Regions from separate parts of the Agarilytica rhodophyticola genome, predicted to be linked through region 2. Evidence: predicted binding sites of a transcription regulator. Region 2 holds the regulator's gene; each other region holds the start of a gene.

Region 1 (5,395 bases), 1.5 Mb from region 2:
CGTTAAGCCAGGCACATCTAATGCGCAGGCGCTGTATTATCTTAAACAAGAAGTTAATTTTCATATTATTACTCAAGATAAAGCAGGTAATAATTTATCCGATAATGTAAAACTGCTACAAGCTTTGCGCGCAGATAATAGATTGTGCGATTTTGTTTTTGGCAATTACTTTATACTCAAACAGATAAAAATCGACCAGGAGAGGCGAAAACTCGGGGAAGCATTAGCACTTAGAACTTTTGATAAAGCCGGATTAGACCCGCTTGCGCCTGTTCTACTAAGAGATTATGGTTGGCAAACAATTATTAACTTCACAATTTATGCATTACTCTATGCCGATAAACTAGGTATAAACTCCTATAATGTAGACGAGAAATATATTTCTGGTAATACGATAGAAAGGCAATTTCTAATGGCAAAAGGCATGGAGGAAATTGGGCTTTCTGAAGAGTGGGTATTGCGAATTATTAAAGCTGTTGGCAACTACAGTGAAATATATTATCGTTCTATTGAATGTTCATATGTTGCCTGTGCAATAGCTGACGAAGATGAGTTTCATAAACTAATGAAACAAATAGACGGTAAACGATGGCCTAATAAAGTGTTCAACCTGCATGATAAAAGACCTGGTGTTTTGCATGCGCCGCGTTTTTAAGAAGTGAGGGCAGGCCAAATGCTCGCCCTCACTATACGCGCTCTCACCAAAGATCTATTTTAGTTTTTACAATTATTCATCATCGCTAGGAGCGAATCGCGCTATAGGCCTTGGGAATTTCAGCTTGATAAACTCAGTACTATCTGGTGTCCCAGGAGCACGCCCGTCTTCACTCGGAAAATTAGTATCAATAGCAACACCTAAGGTTTTTCTATTAAACACTACGAGGCTTTCGATAGAGTCAAACGGCATACTAAATTTTTTATCAGCTAAGCCTTCCAGTGGTCCGCCTATATCTTTAGGATCATTAATATCCAAGAGGTCTATTAACAATCTTTTGCGCAATATTCCATCTTCGTCAGTAACATTGAGATCAATGATATAAAGTCTTTTCACTTCAGCATTAGCGCCGAATTTACTGTCACGTTCAATTAATACGTATTTATCTTTGCCAACGTTTGTCATATCACCAATAACAATGTTATTGCCCAATACTGGACCATCTTTACGGTATTTATATGTAACACCGGTATAAGAAGATGTTTTTGGATCAAATTGGAAAATTTCAAGTACTCGCTCATCTTCTGCGCGAGGTCTTAGTTCAGGCTTCACTGGTGCAGCTTCTGGCACAGCATATAAAAACTCATTATCATTATCAAAAGCTAAGCTTTCAAAGCCTCGACTAGCGCCATGGGTCGCTTCTTCAGGAAGCGCCAGTGCAACAGGATGGAAAGGACTTACTAAAAATGGATGCGCAACAGGTTCTTCAATTAAAGTACCTTCAGCATCAAAGTGAAGTAGGAACGGCCCAAACTCTTCGCCAACCCAGTAGCTGCCATCATTAGCACGAGCGATTGATTCAACATCAAAATCATAACCGGTTAATAAACGATTATCTTTGATGTCTGAGTCTACAGGAATATTAGAATTCTCCCCAAAGCCGCTGCCTTTTCTATAGTTCTCTAAGTCAGCGGTAATAACCAGGTCTATACCTTTACCGTTTTTAAGTAGGTTATTACGATCGTTAAAGGGCACGAAAAATTGATTTTCAATATTTCCCGGTTTGGTCGTACCATCACCGCGTTTTTTAAAGTCTACTTTTACATTATAAAAACCGATTAAATAATCAGCGGAATTTCCTTTTGCTCCGAAGCCATTATCTGGAAGCGCCGTAAACGAGCCATCATTGTTTCTCAGTAACCCAGACCAACCTGGAATAGGTTGAGTATTGAAGAACGGAGGGGTAATACCTAATTGCCCGTTAATAAATTGACCGGAAGTTGGGCCCTGCTCTCGTTCAGATTGATCTAATGCCGCCCAGCCGACTAAACGATGAGGTACATGACGGTTTTCATTACCGTTAACATATGTACTGCACCCAATAGTTACTGCAAGCGTACTGTAAACAATACGCTTGGTTAGATTGTTGAATCTGATCATAATATAACCTTGATAGCCTATGTATATTAAATATTTGATAACAAACTTACAGAAGTAAGCATAAAGTGTGGGATGATTTTTTAGCCAATTACCTATTTGTCAAAATTAATCTAGCGCCAATGTATTACAAGATTATGATGTGGCGTTTATTATGAATTTTCAGTTGCATAACAATTGATTATATCTATTTTGAGCGAGGTGAGGGTGTTTCCGTGAAGTATAAGCCGAAAGGGTGTTAAAAAAAATGTGAAATAAGTCAACATTTAATAGTATGCACGCTTTTATTGCATAGCAGATATACAGCAAAACATCTTATCTTGCTTTTTATAGGTTTATTCTAAGGTTATAGGTTCATTCTAAGGTTACAGGGGCGTTCTAACGGTTATAAGTTGAAGGATATTCGGCGAGCCTCTTCAAGCTGCTTTAGAGTCCTATCAATATTAGGATCTTGTAAAAAATCAGTAAAAATTCCAATAGCTAGTTCAGCCATTTTTGCATTTGTGTCGCGATCGAAAAACTGCGAAACACCAGCCGCTTTTTCTAGTACCGAACTTCCTTGTTGAATAAAATAATCATTACTTGCTGGGCTTTTCTTATTGGGTGAAATCGTGCCTTGGACGATATTTAACTCAGTTTGAAAAGGCTCACTTGCCACGAACTTCAGAAACTCCTCGGCCATTTTGGGGTGCTTACTGTGTTTTGGAATCATAAATAGATCCAAAGGCGCTTCCTCATAATTCGGAATATTTGGATTTATCACAGGAAAGGGCGAGAACGCAAAATCCTCTTTTAACATTTCGGGTAACTGTCCGGCAAAGAAATTACCGATAAGTGTTATCCCAGATTTTTTATGATACAAGAAGGGTAAAGCCTGCTTCCAATTCCATACTATGTTTCTTTTGACAAAACACTGGTTTGTAATCAGTTCTCGCCAAGCACTGAAAACTTTGCGAACTCTCTCATCGTGATAAGAAATATTACCTGTAAGAAGTGATCTATGAAATTGAAGGCCGTTTATACGCAAGTTGATATAGTCAAACCAGGCAGCAGATGGCCATTTGTTTTTGACTCCTAGGGTGATTGGTTCAATACCTTCTCTCTTCAGTACGTTGCAAACATGTAATAGCTCATTCCAATTCTGTGGCGGAGACAGGCCTAGGTTAGAAAATAATGACTTTCTATAATAAAAACCCCATTGGTAATAAGAAATAGGTATAGCATAATGCTTACCTTGATAAGACACTGCATCAATAGCGCTAGGTGTAAAGCGATTGCTAAAATCTCGCTGTTGCCATAAATCATCAATTTCTTGTAGTTGGCCACGTCGAGCATAACGAAATAAACGTTCTCCCCCTTGCCAGTGAATAACATCTGGTCCACTTTTCTCTGCAAACCATTTTTTCATTAATGCTTTATAATCGGCATCTTCTTTAGCAATTAAACGGACGGAAGTCCCTGTTTTTTCTTCAAATTCTTTGATCTTATTGGTAAAAAAAGTACGTTGTCCGCTAGCTGTGATAAATACACTAACCTCCATGGATTCTGCATGCACTGGGACAAAGCTATAACTCACCAAGAACAGCATGAAAACACTATTCTGTAATTGCTTAAATATCCTCAGCATACTGTTGCCCCCTGGCTAAAATGACATTGCTCTACTAGTATAAGCATAGAAGTAAAATATAAATTTGAATGACATATTCGTTCGTATTTGGGAATGTCAGCAAAAAAATGGCGCCAAAACCTTATCGAAAAGACTGCTAGCTGTGACTCTAAAGACAAAACTCAACCTTGCCTTACTTGTAATCTTGACCGCTGTTTTAGCCATCTATGCAGTGGTAGATTTATGGCAAGTGCAGAAAAGCCTCACCGTAAAAATGGAGCAAGCCGCACAAAATACTGCATCTAGAATAGGTATTACTCTAGCTAGCCCTCTTTGGAATTTTGATATTGCAACTGCGAAAAAGATTGCTAAAGCTGAGCTTGGGACAAATGATTTGACAGGGATATCAGTATTTAATCTTGAGAAAAAGCTACTTTTTAGTATTTCATGGGACGAAGATAAGAAAATAATAAATGATGGCGAGTTTCAAGGTAGTGTACTTTTCGAAAAAGAAACCAGCATTAAAGTGGATGATCAGGGAGTTTTTTACGATACCGGCCAGGTGAAGTTAGTTTTTTCCAACGCGACCCTCAACGGATCTTTCTACGAGACAATAAAGCGAAGTATCCTACAAACTGTTATTCTTGTAGTCGCATGCTTGGTGTTAATAAGTGTTTTTGCCCATCGGGTTATTATTCATCCCCTTGAGAAAATCAATAAGCGTGTATTAGATATTGCTTCGGGTAATGGCGATCTTACCAAGCGTTTGGATCATGACTCAAAAGATGAGCTGGGTGAGTTGTCCTCAGGGATAAATTTATTTATCGAAAATATTCAAGGCATTATAAAACATATTATTGATGTGACAGAGAAGCTCAATAGTTCTGTGCACTTCAACCAAGAAAATATACATGGTCTTAATTCTTTGATGGAAGATCAAAATCATCAACTGAGTCATATTGTGACAGCCATCGATGAAATGCAAGCGACCTCTGCCGACGTAGCTTCTAGCGCAGCCAGCACTGCCGACGTTGTTCAAGAGACAACTAATTTAGCTCATGAGGGTATGAGTGAAGTTTCCTCGGCGAATCAAGTGACTCAAGATCTCGCCAGAAATGTTGATGAATCAACAGTAAAGACGTCCTCTTTACAAGAACACTCACAATCGATAAGTACCGTTATCGATGTTATTAAAAGTATTGCTGAACAAATCAATTTGCTGGCTTTAAATGCTGCCATTGAAGCCGCCCGAGCAGGCGAACAGGGTCGAGGTTTTGCTGTGGTTGCCGATGAGGTGAGAACTCTTGCTCAGCGTACACAGGAGTCTACATCGGATATCACTAATATTATTACCGAGCTGCAACAGCAGGTGGAGCAGACTCATGAGCTTATGATGAACGGTTTAGAGAAAGCAAACTTAAACGTTACTTCTGTCGCTCAAGCAGGTAACACTATTAAAGGTATTCAAGACTCTGTTGAAAGAAACCTTTCCAGTGCCACGACAATTGCAGCGGCTGCCGAAGAGTTGAGTCAAACGCTTGTCCGCTTAAAAGATAATGTAGATAGTATAAAAGCTGGTAATGACAAAACCCTTAAAATTACTGCAGAGAACGACCAATCAAATATAGCGCTAGTTGAGCTTAGTGAAAAAGTTGCAGGTTTGGTAGAGCAATTTAAAGTTTAGCCTCAGCCGTTAG
Region 2 (5,395 bases):
GTCTTTGAGAAAAGAATGTAGAAAAAAATAGAAAGTGAGATCTTGTCTTTGCGACGTAAATTTAAATGATATGCTATCCCTAGCTTTGCGGTTTAAATAGGAGAGTTGGTTAACATGTTTTTTTTAGGGGAAATTTATAAGCATTGAATTATTTTGGAGTTTTTAGATTAAAAATTTTTTCTAAAATCAAAATGTAAATAAATAATCCTCTTCTACTGTTTCAACCCCCTCCTTAAATGGCATAAGCGTTCTTGTATCTTTTATATAAGCATTAATATGTTGTATTTCTTGTTGAGTGAATTCATTGATAGCACCGTTAAATGACGGGTGGCTGAGCCAGTGGTAAGAGCGTGTTTTAATCGGCGTAAAGCCACGTTGAATTTTATGCTCACCTTGGGCGCCTGGGTCGAATCGTTTTAATTGGTGTTGGATGGCATATTCAATACCCTGGTAATAGCAGCACTCAAAGTGTAATCCATCGAGATCTATCTGAGTACCCCAGTAGCGGCCGTAAAGCGTATCTTCGTCGCGCAGATATAGGGCTGCGGCGATCATATTATTTTGATGGTGGGCACTACATACTAATACTTGTTGAGGAAATTCATGGCCGAGTCGATGGAAAAAATCTGGACCTAAATAACCTGTGCGGCCACTCCTTTTAAGATAGGTACGATGGTAGAGCGCATAGAACTTGTTCCACTCTTCTGTCGTTAGCTCATCAGCATGACGCATACGAATATCGAGATCCTGAGAGAAAACTTTTTGCCGTTCCTTTTTTAAATTTTTCCTTTTTCTGGAACTAAAACTATTGAGGAAATCGTCGAAATCTTTGAAGCCTTGATTAAACCAATGGAACTGATAACCTTGGCGTTCAGTAAAACGGGCTTGCTCAAAAGTAGAATTATCTTGTGGGAATAAGCTGTGAAAGCCCGACATATTTTCTTCTTTTAAACAGTTCTTAATCGCTTCGATTATTGCTGTGTTGCATGACTGTTTTTGTTCGTTACTTAAATCCTTTGAAAAGCCTATACGAGGGCCTGTCGCCGGGGTAAATGGAATAGCATTAAGTAACTTGGGGTAATATTCGATACCCGCTTGATGGTAAGCGTCGGCCCAGGACCAATCAAAAACGTATTCACCATAAGAGTGCCCTTTTACAAACAGAGGCATTACGGCGATGATTTTTCCATTTTCTTCGATACTAAGATGTTTTGGCTGCCATCCCGTATTTTGCTTACCGGCGGTATCGACACTGTTAGATTCTTCTAATGCCTTAAAAAAGGCGTGCTGGGTAAATGGGTATTTTGTTTGCCAAAGTGCATCCCAATCTTGGGCCGCGATTTGTGCGATTGATTGATGAAACTTAACTTCCACAACTCACATACTCTTGAAAATGGTCGTGGAAGCTTACCTGAATCTATCTAGAGGTAACAGGTGTACTTTTCATAGTGGCTAACACTAAAAAAGGTATTAAGCGACTTTTTCTCGAAGTATTCGCTCGATGGGAAAATAGCAACTGAATGAACTGCCTTTGCCGAGATGGCTGGTGATTTTTAACTCTGCGTCATGTCGGGCAAGAACATGTTTCACAATCGCAAGTCCCAGACCTGTACCTCCTAGAGCGGTTGAGCGGCTATCGTCGACCCGATAGAAACGTTCAGTAAGCCTTGGGATATGCTTAGGGTCAATGCCTAAGCCACTGTCGGTGACGCTAACGATGCATGCCTCTTCAGTTTGAGTGACACTTATATCAATACCACCGCCCTCGGGTGAGTATTTAACGGCGTTAAAGGTGAGATTTGAGAAGGCACTGTGAAGCTCTTGGTTATTGCCCAAAATTGATACCCCTGCATCGCCACTCAGAGTAATCTGATGATGTATCTTCCCTCCCAACGCTTGGGCATCGGATACGATGGTTTCTAATAGAGGCGATAAGGCAACAGGTTTTGGTTTGAGCTCGGTTTGATCAGTTTCTAGACGGCTTAGCGTGATCAAGTCATTCACTAATGCTGTCATCCTATCGCTCTGCTGTAGCATTTGATTAAAGGCATTGCGCAGTGTTTTCGATAGGTCTGGGGCATCGATGAGAGTTTCTATATAGCCTTTTATGACGGTCAGAGGCGTGCGCAGCTCGTGGGAGACATTACTGACGAAATCCTTACGCATCTGTTCCAACAAATTAACACGAGTAACGTCACGGATAACAATCAAGCGCTCTCCTTGGCCAAATGGATGGACATGGAATTCTAAATGTTGACCTTCGTTTCTAAGAGACTCAAGTTCGAGGGGAGAGCTATAGCTTTGTGTTTCAAAATAGTTAATAAAACGTGGATTGCGGATAATATTGACTAATTTGTGGCCGCGATCGATATCTTGAAAGTTGAATAGGTCTTGTGAGGAGCGATTCCACCACTCTATATTTGCGCGACTATCGACAAGTATTACCGCATCTGCCAACGCGGAAGTCATTTCCTGTACACGTGTCACAACAGCTTGCAAGCGCACTTTGTCTTTTTCGTAGCGTCTTGAGAGAAGTCTTATATCGTCGGCAATTTCTCCCCATATGCCGCCGAAGTCATCACCCGGCGGGCCGCTACGACGGGCTTGCGCTGCCCAGCTTTCAAGTTGGGCCGTGCGATAGAGCAGCCATATAATAAATAGGAACAGAGCTATTGATAGCCATACGAATTCCGCATCGAATGAAAAGCCGATGACGAAGGAGGTGATGGTGACAAAAGCGAGCCAGCGAAGCTCAGTCTTTAGACCTCTACTCATAGTATGAGAAACGCTAGTTTAGTTGTGGGCAGGTGCTATTTTATTCGAAAACCGATAGCCAGCGCCACGTACAGTTTGAATAAATCTATCATGCCCTTGAACGCTTAGCGCTTTACGCAATCGTCGTATATGCACATCGACAGTGCGCTCTTCGACATACACATTGCCGCCCCATACATGATCTAACAGCTGGCTACGGGTATAGACGCGCTCTTGATGGGTGAGGAAAAACTCTAGCAAACGATATTCCGTTGGACCCATATTGATGGGTATGGTGTTGATTGTCACTCTATGACTAGTGGGGTCTAGGCAAAGACCATCAATTTGAATGGGTTCCTGTGCACTGTGTGATTCCGCTCGGCGTAACACAGCTTTCAAACGTGCAACTAGCTCTCTGGGTGAAAATGGCTTGGTAATATAATCGTCGGCACCGACATCAAGACCTTGGATTTTATTATCCTCTTCCCCTTTTGCTGTCAGCATTATAATAGGGATATCTTGTGTGACTTCGTTGCGTTTTAGCCTCCTAGCGAGCTCTATACCGCTGGTACCTGGAAGCATCCAGTCAAGGAGTATCAAGTCCGGTTTTTTATCAATAATTAAGCTGTGAGCTTCTTGTGCATCACCGGCCTCAAGCACATGGTACTCAGCCATTTCTAAAGCAACACGCAGCATGTCCCTAATAGGGGATTCATCGTCTACGACCAAAATTCTCTTATCTGGCATTAGGCATAACCTTTGGACTCAAGCTCTGGGAAATTGAATGTGAGCGACATGCGCATTAAATAAAGCTTTTGTTGCCGTTTTATGACAAGAATAGATTCTTTTGCGCTTTTAGGATAGGTTCCTCGGTTTTAAGTCCGGTTATAAGGCTTACAAAGTTTTAGTCGCATAGTCCCCAGCGATACCTACAAACACTGCCATACCGACCCAATTATTATTTAAAAATGCCTTAAAGCATAGTTGTGGCTTACGCTCTCGTATCAGATATTGTTGGTAAACAAAGAGAGCAGCTACAGCGAGTAAGCTGAGTTTGTATACAATGCCTAATTCAAATCGGCTACCCATCATATACAAGGCAATTAAAGTGATCACCTGTAAAGCTTTGGTGACTATCAAATCCGAATCTCCAAGCAAAATGGCGGTAGATTTGACTCCAAGCTTAATATCATCCTTGCGATCCACCATAGCGTAAAACGTATCGTAGATCACAGTCCATAGAACAACAGTAGTGTAGATGAGCCAAATAGACGGCTGCAGCTCTCCTGTCTGAGCGGTAAAAGACATAGGTACAGCCCATGCGAAAGCTGCGCCGAGGACGACCTGTGGCAGATGGGTGTAGCGTTTCATAAATGGGTAAGCACTAGCCAAAGCTAAGGCGCCTAGTGATAGCATTACCGTAAGTGTATTTGTTAAGAGCACCAAGGCAAATGCCACTATACATAAAACGGCAAATAAACCTAGGGCTTCTTTGCTACTCACAATACCTGATGTCAGTGGGCGATTTTTTGTTCGTTCTACATGCTTGTCAATCTTACGATCAGCAAAATCGTTAATGACGCATCCTGCCGAGCGCATTACGACTACACCCAATAGAAAGATGATCAGTACGTCCCAATCGGGAAACCCTTTCGCCGCTAGCCACAGTGCCCAGAGTGTTGGCCATGCAACGAGATAAATTCCAATCGGCCGGTCAAGGCGCATTAATTGTCCATATTGGATCAATTTTTCTTTATTCATAAGATGTTATGGCTCGAAAAAGGGGCAAGAATACACTATAGCTGAAGCACTATAAACTGACCTTATAAAACCGGCTATTTTAGCGCTGTGTGGCGTTGCTCATTTTGCCCATAGGCCCACTATGCGCGGCAATGAGCGCCTTACTCAGCACGAAAATAGCGCGCTTTTCTTTATGCCAATTTATATTGCTTCAGCTATAACTACCACTAATGAAAAACATTTTTACTTTTTTAAGGGATTTTTGTACAAAACCCTCAAACTTTGGCTAGGCTAAAGGAGCTGGGTAAATTTTATCTGTATTGTTTTCTCTATTAATATTCTTGTATTTATAGGGAGGACTTATTGGGGATAAATCCAGAGTTCTAATAATAAGTAAAGTACTCATTTTTCTCGACAGGTGCCTTCCAATAAGGTTGTTTGTATATTTTGGGCTAAGCCTATTATTTTTTGCGAATAATCTGGGAGATCACCTTTTAGATAATTTTGCGATAGGAGAGAAATATGCGAAAAGCTGATTTAGTTAATGCGGTTGCAGATATTGCGGATTTAAGTTTGCGTGAAGCTGATGATGCAGTGTCGTCTGTGTTTGAGCACATCACAAATGCACTAGCACGTGGTGAGCCTTTAAATTTAATTGGTTTTGGTTCTTTTAACGTTAAACAGCGTGCAGCAAGGCAAGGTCGCAATCCAAAAACAGGAGACTTAATTGAAATTGCAGCGAGTAAACAAGTTAGTTTTAAAGCAGGTAAAAACTTACGGGAACATATTATTTAAATTGATTCTCATTACTGAGTAAGTTGATAAAAGAAAATTTTCGCGCACTCGAATCAATATTTTAAGAATTTATATTTGACTCTTCCTTTTCATCTTATTCAGTGCC
Region 3 (5,395 bases), 2.4 Mb from region 2:
TATCTACCGGATCAGGGCTAACACCAAACACCACGGTATCCAGATCTTCTAATTCTTTCTTAGAGTCGCGAATTCCGCATGCTTGTGTAGTGCAGCCAGGTGTAAGAGCCTTAGGGTAAAAGTAAAGAACAACATTCTTCTTACCTGCAAAAGAAGACAGGGTTACTTTTTCGCCATGCTGATTAAGTAAAGTGAAAGCGGGCGCTTTATTGCCAATTTTTGGGAAGGACATAAGCTAGTTTTTCTCTAAATAATGGTTGCAAATATAAGGGTTGAATTTTATTGGCAATTACGTAATTAAGATAGTCAGCAGATTTCTTTAGCAAAAAAAAACGCCAAAATTATGAGTTTTGGCGTTTTTAGAAAAGCTACTTCAGCGCTTACTTATGAAGGTAATAAAGACTTCACCGCATCTCGCTCTTCTTTTAACTCTTGCTCAGTGGCAGTCATTTTTTCCTGAGAGAAGTCGTCAATGCTCAAACCTTGAACAATTTGCCAGTCGCCATCCTTACATATACATGGGAAAGAGTAGATAAGCCCTTCTTCAACACCATAGCTGCCATCGCTATATACGCCCATGCTTACCCAGTCGTTATCTGGTGAGCCAAGCGCCCAGTCACGCATATGGAAAATAGCAGCATTGGCAGCAGAGGCAGCACTCGATGCACCACGCGCTTTAATAATCGCCGCACCGCGTTGCTGGACATCTGGAATAAAAGTTTCCTTGTACCACTGCTGATCCACCTTCTCTACCGCCACGTCACCGTCGACAAAGGCATGAAATAGATCAGGGTATTGTGTGGAAGAATGGTTACCCCAGATTGTCATTTTATTTACATCATTGATTGACACATTAAGTTTCTGGGCCAATTGGGTCATCGCACGATTGTGATCAAGGCGTGTCATCGCAGTAAATTGACGAGGATCGATATCTGGTGCGTTACGCTGGGCAATTAGTGCATTAGTATTGGCTGGATTACCGACAACAAGCACTTTAATATCACGTGAAGCATGATCATTAATGGCTTTGCCTTGCACAGAGAAAATAGCCGCATTGGCTTCTAATAAATCTTTACGTTCCATGCCGGGGCCACGTGGTCGAGCACCAACTAGTAACGCGTAGTCAGCATCTTTGAAGGCCACATTGGCGTCATCAGTGCAAACCATTTCTTGCAAAAGAGGGAATGCACAGTCATCTAGTTCCATCGCAACGCCTTTTAAAGCGTCTAAAGCGGGGGTAATTTCCAGCAGCTGGAGAATGACGGGTTGATCTTTGCCCAACATTTCGCCTGCGGCGATTCTGAATAAAAGGGAATAGCTAATTTGGCCTGCAGCGCCTGTTACGGCAACACGAACGGGTGATTTCACGATATTTCTCCGTTTGCTTTCTTGAGTAAGGGTAGAGATCACAATGATCCTTAAAAACTAAGCGGCCGCAATTATAGAGAAATTGGAAAAAAAGTCATTAAATTACTCATTAATCCTTTGCATCAATACAAAGCGGGCTCGTCATTTATTTTAATTTAGAAGCCAATCTAGAGCTCCTTAATAGGCTCTAGAGGTTATTCTCGCTAGAATTCTTATATCTATCTGATAATGCAGTATAGAGCGTATCTTTAAATCCCTGTTGCGTTGTATCAAGTTGCTCGATTATCTCCACAAGGTGCTCATTATCCTCCTTGCCCTGCCAAGTCTTACGGTAAGTGCCTTCTTTGTAGCCATGGTCTTGTCGAAAGAAATTCAGCACATTTTTACCCACATAACGTCGGTACAGCTCATCAAAGCTTAGGCCAATGCCGCACATAAGACGAGAAAAACCTGTAACATCAAACGTTTTCGTCGTCAGAGTCGTCGCTGCGAATACTTCGACGTCGCTGGCAAAATCACACTCAACATCGGCAAAGTCCAGCTCCTCACAAAGTTTCGCCACTTTATCATCCACAGAACTTTCGTTGCTTAAAACAATACTGAGGCCAAAATGCCAAATATCAACCAGCTCCAGAATAACTTGATCTCTATCCGGTTGTTGTTTTTTCCACCACTTCCAACCGTAGTGATCTAAAAGTTCGGCACATTCAATCCAAATTGCGCGATACCATTCATGATTTCGCTGACGCCAGTCGGCATGTACCTTGGTATTCATAGCGTCCTGCATTTCCAGCATCGTGGTAAGTTGTTGCTTCATTATCTACCTTCAGAGTGTCATTTTTGCGTGCGATTCTATCATAGCTATTATCCTTAACTCATGGAGGTACAAATGTGGCGTATAAAAATGTAACATAACTGACATATATGTCTCATATTTTCGTCATCAAAGGACTTTAATGTGCAAGAAAGAGGAGGAAAATACATGCGCCTTTTACGAAGCATACATAATTACGACATTTTGACGTTTGATTGGTGTCTGCGATACAAGCACAGAGATATCGTTGTGCGCATTAGCCGTCTCATCTCTATGTCTGCTGATGGGCACTTGTATTTTCTTGTCGGTTTTATATTTCTTTACAACCAGCATTGGGCTATCGCGCAGTTGCTGGCAATAGGCTTTTTGATTGAGCGTATTGCATACAAGTCATTTAAGTCAATATTCCGCAGAAATCGACCTCCAGCGGCCATTCCCGGCTTTAAGAGTGAGGTTGAACCCCCCGACCAGTTCAGCTTTCCATCTGGCCATACATCCGCTGCTTTTTTCATGATTAGCAGTATATACTTCTTTTATCCATGGCTCGGCTTAATGCTCTATCCTTGGGCCTGCTGTGTAGGAGTTGCTAGAGTTATGCTGGGAGTCCACTTTCCAAGCGATATCTTAGCAGGAGCGCTTCTCGGTAGTTCGATCTGTTTCATTTTGGTAGGCATATTATTTTAAATGAAAATACTTTACGGGGTACAAGCTACAGGCAATGGCCACATCACTCGTGCGCGAGCGATGTGCAAACATTTTAAAGCGGCAGGCATTGAGGTAGATTATATTTTCTCAGGCCGAGATAGAGCTGATTTTTTCGATATGGATGAGTTTGGCGACTGGCAATGCTACCGTGGCCTAACCTTTATCCATGAAGCAGGAGACCTCAAAATCCTTCGCACTATAAAGCACAATAGTCTGCTTCAGTTTTGGAAGGACGTAAAAAGCCTCTCCCTTGATAGCTACGATGTCATCCTGACGGACTTCGAACCTATTGTGGCCTGGGCAGCTAAGCGAGCAGGGAAAACCTGCATTGGCGTCGGTCATCAATACGCTTTCGACTTTAGTGTACCCAAAAGAGGGGCATCACTCGTTCCGCGCCTTATCATGCAGAATTTTGCACCAGTTTCCATGGGGTTGGGCCTTCACTGGCATCATTTCAATCAGTCTATTCTACCTCCCATAGCGGAAACCCACGCCACCAGCGAGCTCAGTGATCCAAATAAAATCGTGGTATACCTGGGTTTTGAGTCAAGTCAGGAAGTGATTTCTTTATTGGAACCTTTCGACGATCATCTGTTTGTTTTTTACGGGCCCTTCCCTCAGTACGAAAGCCGTGGGCATATCCAGCTAAAACCCCTTTCTCGAGAAGGCTTCAAGCAGGATCTCGCCACAGCTGGCGGCGTCATCTGCAATGCCGGCTTTGAACTGTCAAGTGAGGCTATTCAGCTGGGTAAGAAATTATTGATTAAACCTCTCACAGGACAAATGGAACAGCTCTCCAACGCTCGCGCACTTGAGGAGTTAGGTTTGGGGATGTCTATGGATACCCTAGATCCGCTGCAGATTCGACGCTGGCTCGAAAGCTGGGAGGGCAAGCAAGTTGTCTACCCCAATGTTGCAGCCGCCATTGTTGACTGGATTAAAAATGCTAAGTGGAAAGAGTCTGGGTCGCGCGAGCAGCTGGTTGATGACCTGTGGGCACGCACCGAAGCACCGGATGTCGCCAGTTTCCGAGACTACCCTACTCCTAAACAAGGTGTCGCATTTAAGCCAAGTGATGCAGCGGCTTAAGCTTTAGCTTTATCAAATAATCGGAAAAAATTAGCCGTGGTCGATTCGGCCACTTGCTCAAGACTAATATTCAAAAGCTCAGCGATATATTCTGCCACTTCGCGCACATACTTAGGCTCGTTTGACTTACCTCGATATGGAACCGGTGCGAGATAGGGAGAATCGGTTTCTATGAGCAGGCGATCCAGCGGCATCTTTGTTACCACATCACGTATTTGATTGGCTGTTTTAAACGTCACAATGCCTGAGATAGAGATGTAGTAATTAAGATCTAGTGCTTTCTTCGCCATTTCCCAATCTTCGGTAAAACAATGCAGTACGCCTGCACTCTCACTATTACCTTCACCGCGAATAAGATCAATGGTGTCATCGCGCGCTTCCCTGGTGTGAACAATAACAGGTAAGCCAAGAGTACCCGCTGCAGACAAATGCCTAGCAAAACTCTCTTTTTGTTGCCGCTCAGATTCCTTGCTGTAGTAGTAGTCTAAGCCTGTCTCCCCTAGAGCAACAACCTTAGGCATTTGCGACCAAGCCAGCAAATCACTCTCGCCGACCACATTCTCCTTAACATCGCAAGGGTGAATGCCCACTGAAGCATATACCTGAGGAAATTGCCGTGCGATATCTACAACAACGTCTTTATTTTCTTCGCTAATGCATACGCATAACATGTGACTAACACCACGAGACTTGGCTTCGGCGATGGCGTCGTCCAAACCGTTATCGTATCCGTCGAGTTTGAGCCTATCTAAATGACAATGAGAATCTACAAGCATGATTAATCACGAAAATAAGAGGAGAAGTTGGAAAATAACAGATAAATAGCAGGTAAGATTTAAAGTACCAAAGTAATCTACATCGTATGAGTAGGACGATCTGATTCAAGGGAACCGGCTAAATAATTCTCAATTTTATTATTGGCAATATCATCATCACCACTAAATTGTACGCCTATGCCTGCCGCTCTATTACCTTGAGCCCCCTTTGGTGTAATCCAAACCACCTTACCGGCAACAGGTATCTTTTCAGGCTCATCCATTAAGCTCAATAGCATGAATACTTCATCACCAAGACTATAGGTTTTATTGGTGGGTATAAAAAGCCCACCATGTTGCACAAAAGGCATATAGGCCGCATATAACACAGCTTTGTCACGAATCGTGAGTGACAATATACCGTTTCGTGCTGAACCGCCTAAACCTTTCATTTTTTATTCCAGTATCTTTTTAATATTTGCCGATTTATATAACTACGCTCAATTTAGAGAAAAATCACCTAACTGTCTAGGGGCTGTTGCCGTCACTCTATGCAATTTTACATGATTGATGATGTTAGCAAACATATTAATCATTCATGTGCTCCCGCATGATAGGCATTCAACAGCGGTTGATGAACAAGTGATTAGTAAACGACAAAAAC
Region 4 (5,395 bases), 3.3 Mb from region 2:
TCTTGCACATTCATAGTTAAATTCATACTAGGCAGCCAATCGTCATAGTTATTACTATCGGAGGTGGGCACAAAATCACCACTCGTATTGCGCTCAAAGGCACCTGTTTCTAATTCGGTCCGCACATAACGTGTGCCGGCAACACCTCGTACAGGTAAGCCTAATACTTCTGCATCGATATTGAATTGAATATAAGCTGCTGTGGTTTCTTCATCTACTGTGGCAAAGCGGTCGAATTGAAAGGCAAGGTCACTACGATTACCACTGATTTCGCGATTGGTTCCACGTAACAAGTCGGCCACGATCTGCAAGGTACGTTCTTCATTTTGTAACACGTCAGCATTAAAAGTTAAAAAGTTGGCCAAATCATAGCGTGCGCTATCACCGTCAAAAGCATCGAAGTTGTATTGACTAATTGTACCATCGGGAAAGGCCGTCATTGGAATAACAATGGGGTCACCATTAGCATTTTGCAGTTGATTTTCCAAACCACTGACGAATAAACGATTTCTTGAAGCTTGAAAGCCTCTATCGGAAAATCTAACCCCAGCATCTATTGATGAAATAAAATCGACACCGGTGAAAGGTGTATCAAAGGTGATATCAAAACGCGCTGCGGTTTCATCGTTATCGACAAAGTCTTCACGATTTTCATAGCGGCGAAATACCCATTGATTAGGATCTAAAAAAGTATTGGGATCAGTTAATGCTACCGTCGGCACACTATTATTATCAGTATCGTAGCGAATGCCGCCATTGAGTGGATTAAAGGCAGCCGGGTTGGCTGCTTCACGTACAGGATCTACCGCATAAAAACGAAAGTCAGAAGAAGGTTCAAAGGTTTCAGAGTCGGCATAACTCAGCTCACCCGATATTTGAATATTGCCACTTAACGACCATTCACCACCAAACGCTGCACTAATAGAATCGGTATTGCGAAAAGTGGATTCTGTACGATTAAGAAAACGTACATCTGTATCTGTGTAATCTACAATTTGACCTGTATCATCAATTCTAAAACCCGCATCGCGTTCCCTCTGCGCAATAGCTTGCTGTTCAGCATCGCTCAAGTTATCAAGATTCTCTCGCGCTCTTAGAGGGCTATGAATAATGGATAGTGGCGAAAATGTTTGATTATCCCCTTCCCTCTGAGTAAAAGCGCCTTCGAAATACAACATACCTTGCGATGATGTTGGCTGCCATTGCAGAGATACATTTCCCGCTAAGCGTTCACGAGTATCAATCGCTGGTAGATAGGTTATATTAATAGGAATCACAATATTACCAGGATCTAATTCACCATCACCGTCTAAGTCCAAAGGTTCAACATCAAAGCCTACGCGAGATTCATCGCGGCGTAGTTCTCTTTCCTGATAACTTATACTGGCAATAACTCCAAAATTACCCGAGCTATCCAGACTCCACTGATCACCATAGGTGGTATTTAAAATTGGCCCCCAGTGTTCTGTGTTATCTGTATATTCACCCTTTGTTGAAATAGAAAGAACGCGATCTTTAGTGTCGAGAGGGCGAACCGTTTTAAGATTTATAGTACCGCCCAGTGCTCCCTCAATCATTTTTGGTGTAGGAGATTTAACCACTTCAACTCCGGATAAAAAATCCGATGGAAAATCCTGAAAGTCTACGCCGTTGCGCCCGTCACCCAATGTTGAACGGCCATTTAATTCCACACGGTTTTGCGGCAACCCGCGAATCGACACTTCAGAACCAACACCGAATTCTCGATTAATAGATACGCCGGTAATTCTTTGTAATGCTTCAGCAATATTGTTATCGGGTAATTTACCAATATCCTCAGCAACAATAGTGTCTATAATACGTGCATCTGCACGTTTAGCATCGGCGGCAGCTTCGAGGCTTTGACGAATCCCAGTCACAATTACTTCTTCTTGAATTAATCCTTCATTAACATTTTCCGTAACCTTATTTTGGGCATAAGTATTTAAAGCTAGTGCTAAAGTAGATATCGACAAGGCAGGTAAAACGAGTGGATGTTTGTATCCCATTATATTCTCTCCGGACGCAGGCCTTTATTTTGGAAAAACTAAAGCCGTACTTTTGATTATTATTATGTAATTTTTGGATAAGTATATTTGGTTTAAATATGGCCATCATTTTTTTGGCCATACCAATAATTGTGTTTTTGGCTGGCAATTTATTATTCAGTGATAAGACCACTTTTTTAGAATATCGTGATTTACCTTTAAATTCCACCATAAAAAACACTATAACCGCTAATTAAAAAAATATTGGACAGACCAAAAAAAATTAAAATAATTAAAAAATAAATTAATCTCTTCTATTTAAAAAATAATGATCATTTTTTTAAAATTGGTCTTCAGATTTTTAATTAAATCACTAAGCATGGCATTGAAAACAACAATGGCAAGAGATATTTTTAAAAAATTATGATGGATAACAACAATCTGCTAACGAGACAAGAAAAGTAATGTAAGTAATTGAGGATCGGGTAACAACTCAGACATCATCGAGAGCGGGGATGTTAAGTAGTAATCCACATTGATAATTTTTCCATTTTAAATAAATAACCACGCTGCATAGTAAAAAAATAGATCCAAATAAAAACGGTCTATTTTTATTTGGATCGGCGTAAATAGTGTTCGCGATAGTGGCTTATCTTCATTTAAACAAAACACAAAAATGATTTTTTCGATATTACTCTTACATCATGTCTAATACATATATAGACATTAATTAATAATAGGATCCCCTTCTCATATTTAATTTCATCTAAGACGTATAATGAGCGGTTTATACATGCAAATTAATGGCGCCTGCTTGTTGTGCGGATTTCTGCACAACAAGGGCCGACCTTTTTAGGTGGCATAAAAACCAGCAGCCTAAAGCAACCCTTTTAAAATAAAAATGCCAAATGCTTTATTTATGTGCCACCAAAACTTCACTTTTGCTTCATAAAAATGTCAAATCATCCGCTGAATATATTTGTCTAATATTTTAATTAGGAAGGTTCATTATGTTTCGTTCGGTACTTTCAGCCGCATTGTTGAGTGTTTGCGCGTTACCTGTAAGCGCTAAAGGTAACTTTTATGGTTATGAATTAGAATTTATTGGAGAGGCTCAAGTACCTAGTAGGACGATGTTTGAAGACACTATTTTTGGTGGCATATCAGGCATTGATTACAACACAGATACCAACAGCTATGTGGCTATTAGTGATGATCGCTCTGCACCAAGGTATTATAATTTAAATATAGATTTACAAGACGGTTGGCTAGATAACGACGATATAGAGATAACGAGAGTTACCACCATCTTGGATAAAGATGGCTTACCTTTTACAACAAGACCCGATCCCGAAGGCATTAGAGTTATGCCCTTCCCTGGCCTTTTATATTGGACGAGCGAGAGACAAGAAGGAGACACTACACCATTCACACGGGTCATGAGTGCTGACGGGCGTTATTTGGCTGAATTCGATTTACCAGAAAAATTTGTCGGCATCGGCGATACAGCAGGAACAAGAAATAACGTCGGTTTTGAAAGTATAACCTATGGTAGAAATACGAGTACGTTGTTTGTCGCTAACGAAAGTGCCTTAGTGCAAGATGGAGAAAAATCTACACTTACTTCAGGCAGCCCCGCGCGAGTTATGAAACTCAACGCCAAAACGGGCAAAGCAAAGCAAGAATACATTTACATGGTAGAGCCTATTGCACAAGCACCTGTTCCAAGTGATGGCTTCGCTGACAGTGGTTTAGTAGAACTATTAACTCTGGACAAAAATGTCATGATTGCTATGGAAAGATCTTTCTCGATCGGCGTCGGCTATAGTGTCAAACTCTACTTAACCACAACTCGCGGCGCTACAGAAGTCAGTCGGTTCGACTCTATCCAAGGTAAGAAAATACGCCCTATGCGCAAGAGATTGCTGTTAGATTTGGACGATTTAGGTATTACACCGGACAATGTCGAAGGTATGACCTTAGGCCCCAAAATCAATGGACAACGTACACTAATTCTCGTTTCAGATGATAATTTCAGTGCCTTTGGCCCTCAAGTGAACCAGTTTATTGGATTTAAGATTCACGATTATTACTGGAAAAGATAAATACCCTTCTTTTGTTCACCTATGATCAATGCCTTTGAATCGAATCGGATCAAAGGCATTAACTCCCTCCTCTTACATTTACAACCTCTTCCAACAATATAACTGGGGCAAGTAAGGTCCAGTTCCGAATCTGGCTAGAATTTTTTTATACTCAAGTTATAGTGATTATCACACTAAGCAAAAAATGAAGAACTTGATGTATAGCCCAAAGACATGTTCAAAAGCGAGATTATCTCGCGACCCTCGTTTTGATGGTAAGTTTTTTACAGCAGTAAAAACCACAGGCATCTACTGCCGATCAATTTGCCCAGCGGTGGCTCCGAAAGAAGAGAATGTCGTTTACTACGCGAAAGCCATTGATGCTGCAAATGCCGGTTACAGACCATGCTTACGCTGTCGCCCCGATAGTGCGCCGGACTCCCCTGTGTGGAAAGGTGTGAACACCACATTGGAAAGAGCAATAAAACTTATTGATCAAGGCGCATTGCATGAAGCATCGATGAATTCACTAGCAGAACGCTTAGGTATCAGCGATCGCTACCTACGCCAACTCTTTAATAAGCATCTAGGAATATCACCAAAAGCTTACTCTTTATATCAGCAATGTTTATTTGCAAAACAACTACTACACCAAACCCAATTACCTATCACGCAAGTGGCGTTAGCTAGCGGTTTCAACAGTATTCGACGCTTTAATGACTGTTTTTCATCACAACTAAATTTAACTCCTTCCCAGGTTCGCAAGACAGAAAAGATAAATGCCAATACATTACAACTACACCTATCTTACCGTCCACCCTATGACTGGCCATCAATGCGTGACTTCTTAACACGTAGAGCCGCCCCATCCCTTGAGTGGACAAGCGACGATAGCTACGGCCGCAGTTTTACATGGATGGGAAGTAAAGGATGTTTTACAGCTAGGCATATGGCTGCAGACAATAACTTCAAGGTGACCATCGACGTTGATGAATTATCGAATCTCAAATCTATCGTTAACAATATTCGTCGTATCCTCGACTTAGATGTGGATATACAAGCTATTGAAGAGGATTTTGCTCATCATTTTCCGGCAAATGTTAACTGGAAAAAAGGCTTGCGTCTGCCGGGTGTTTGGAGTGTATTCGAAGCAGGTATTAGGGCTATCCTTGGGCAACAAGTTTCGCTTAGCGCTGCCCATAAACTTCTTTCTCAAATAGTTAACAGTTTAGGAGAAGAGTATAAGAGCCACAAAATTTTTCCTCGCGCTGAGTCATTAGCAACTAGCGACTTTGATTTTTTAAA

Evidence for each region. The regulator PhoB, encoded in region 2, activates phosphate uptake and scavenging genes when phosphate is short. The targets are predictions, from matches to a motif close to TGTCATAAANNTGTAACA.
Region 1: BVC89_RS23840 (esterase-like activity of phytase family protein) is a predicted target of PhoB. The motif match lies at 2,218-2,235, and genes of this name have one in related genera.
Region 3: BVC89_RS11595 (phosphatase PAP2 family protein) is a predicted target of PhoB. The motif match lies at 2,285-2,302, and genes of this name have one in related genera.
Region 4: BVC89_RS16675 (esterase-like activity of phytase family protein) is a predicted target of PhoB. The motif match lies at 2,951-2,968, and genes of this name have one in related genera.

Annotation. Positions count from the first base shown of each region.
Region 1 is NZ_CP020038.1:5,740,754-5,746,148, reverse strand. Features, by position in the region: gene BVC89_RS23845 (transporter substrate-binding domain-containing protein) at 1-655, shown strand, start outside; gene BVC89_RS23840 (esterase-like activity of phytase family protein) at 728-2,095, opposite strand; gene BVC89_RS23835 (ABC transporter substrate-binding protein) at 2,478-3,719, opposite strand; gene BVC89_RS23830 (methyl-accepting chemotaxis protein) at 3,784-5,382, shown strand.
Region 2 is NZ_CP020038.1:357,477-362,871, forward strand. Features, by position in the region: gene BVC89_RS01540 (GNAT family N-acetyltransferase) at 187-1,374, opposite strand; gene phoR (phosphate regulon sensor histidine kinase PhoR) at 1,471-2,775, opposite strand; gene phoB (phosphate regulon transcriptional regulator PhoB) at 2,794-3,501, opposite strand; gene ubiA (4-hydroxybenzoate octaprenyltransferase) at 3,649-4,515, opposite strand; gene BVC89_RS01560 (HU family DNA-binding protein) at 5,017-5,289, shown strand.
Region 3 is NZ_CP020038.1:2,725,031-2,730,425, reverse strand. Features, by position in the region: gene bcp (thioredoxin-dependent thiol peroxidase) at 1-232, opposite strand, end outside; gene BVC89_RS11605 (malate dehydrogenase) at 385-1,368, opposite strand; gene BVC89_RS11600 (dUTP diphosphatase) at 1,556-2,185, opposite strand; gene BVC89_RS11595 (phosphatase PAP2 family protein) at 2,351-2,866, shown strand; gene BVC89_RS11590 (MJ1255/VC2487 family glycosyltransferase) at 2,867-3,976, shown strand; gene BVC89_RS11585 (TatD family hydrolase) at 3,973-4,752, opposite strand; gene BVC89_RS11580 (PilZ domain-containing protein) at 4,830-5,183, opposite strand.
Region 4 is NZ_CP020038.1:3,980,216-3,985,610, forward strand. Features, by position in the region: gene BVC89_RS16670 (TonB-dependent receptor) at 1-2,027, opposite strand, end outside; gene BVC89_RS16675 (esterase-like activity of phytase family protein) at 3,017-4,111, shown strand; gene BVC89_RS16680 (AlkA N-terminal domain-containing protein) at 4,308-5,395, shown strand, end outside.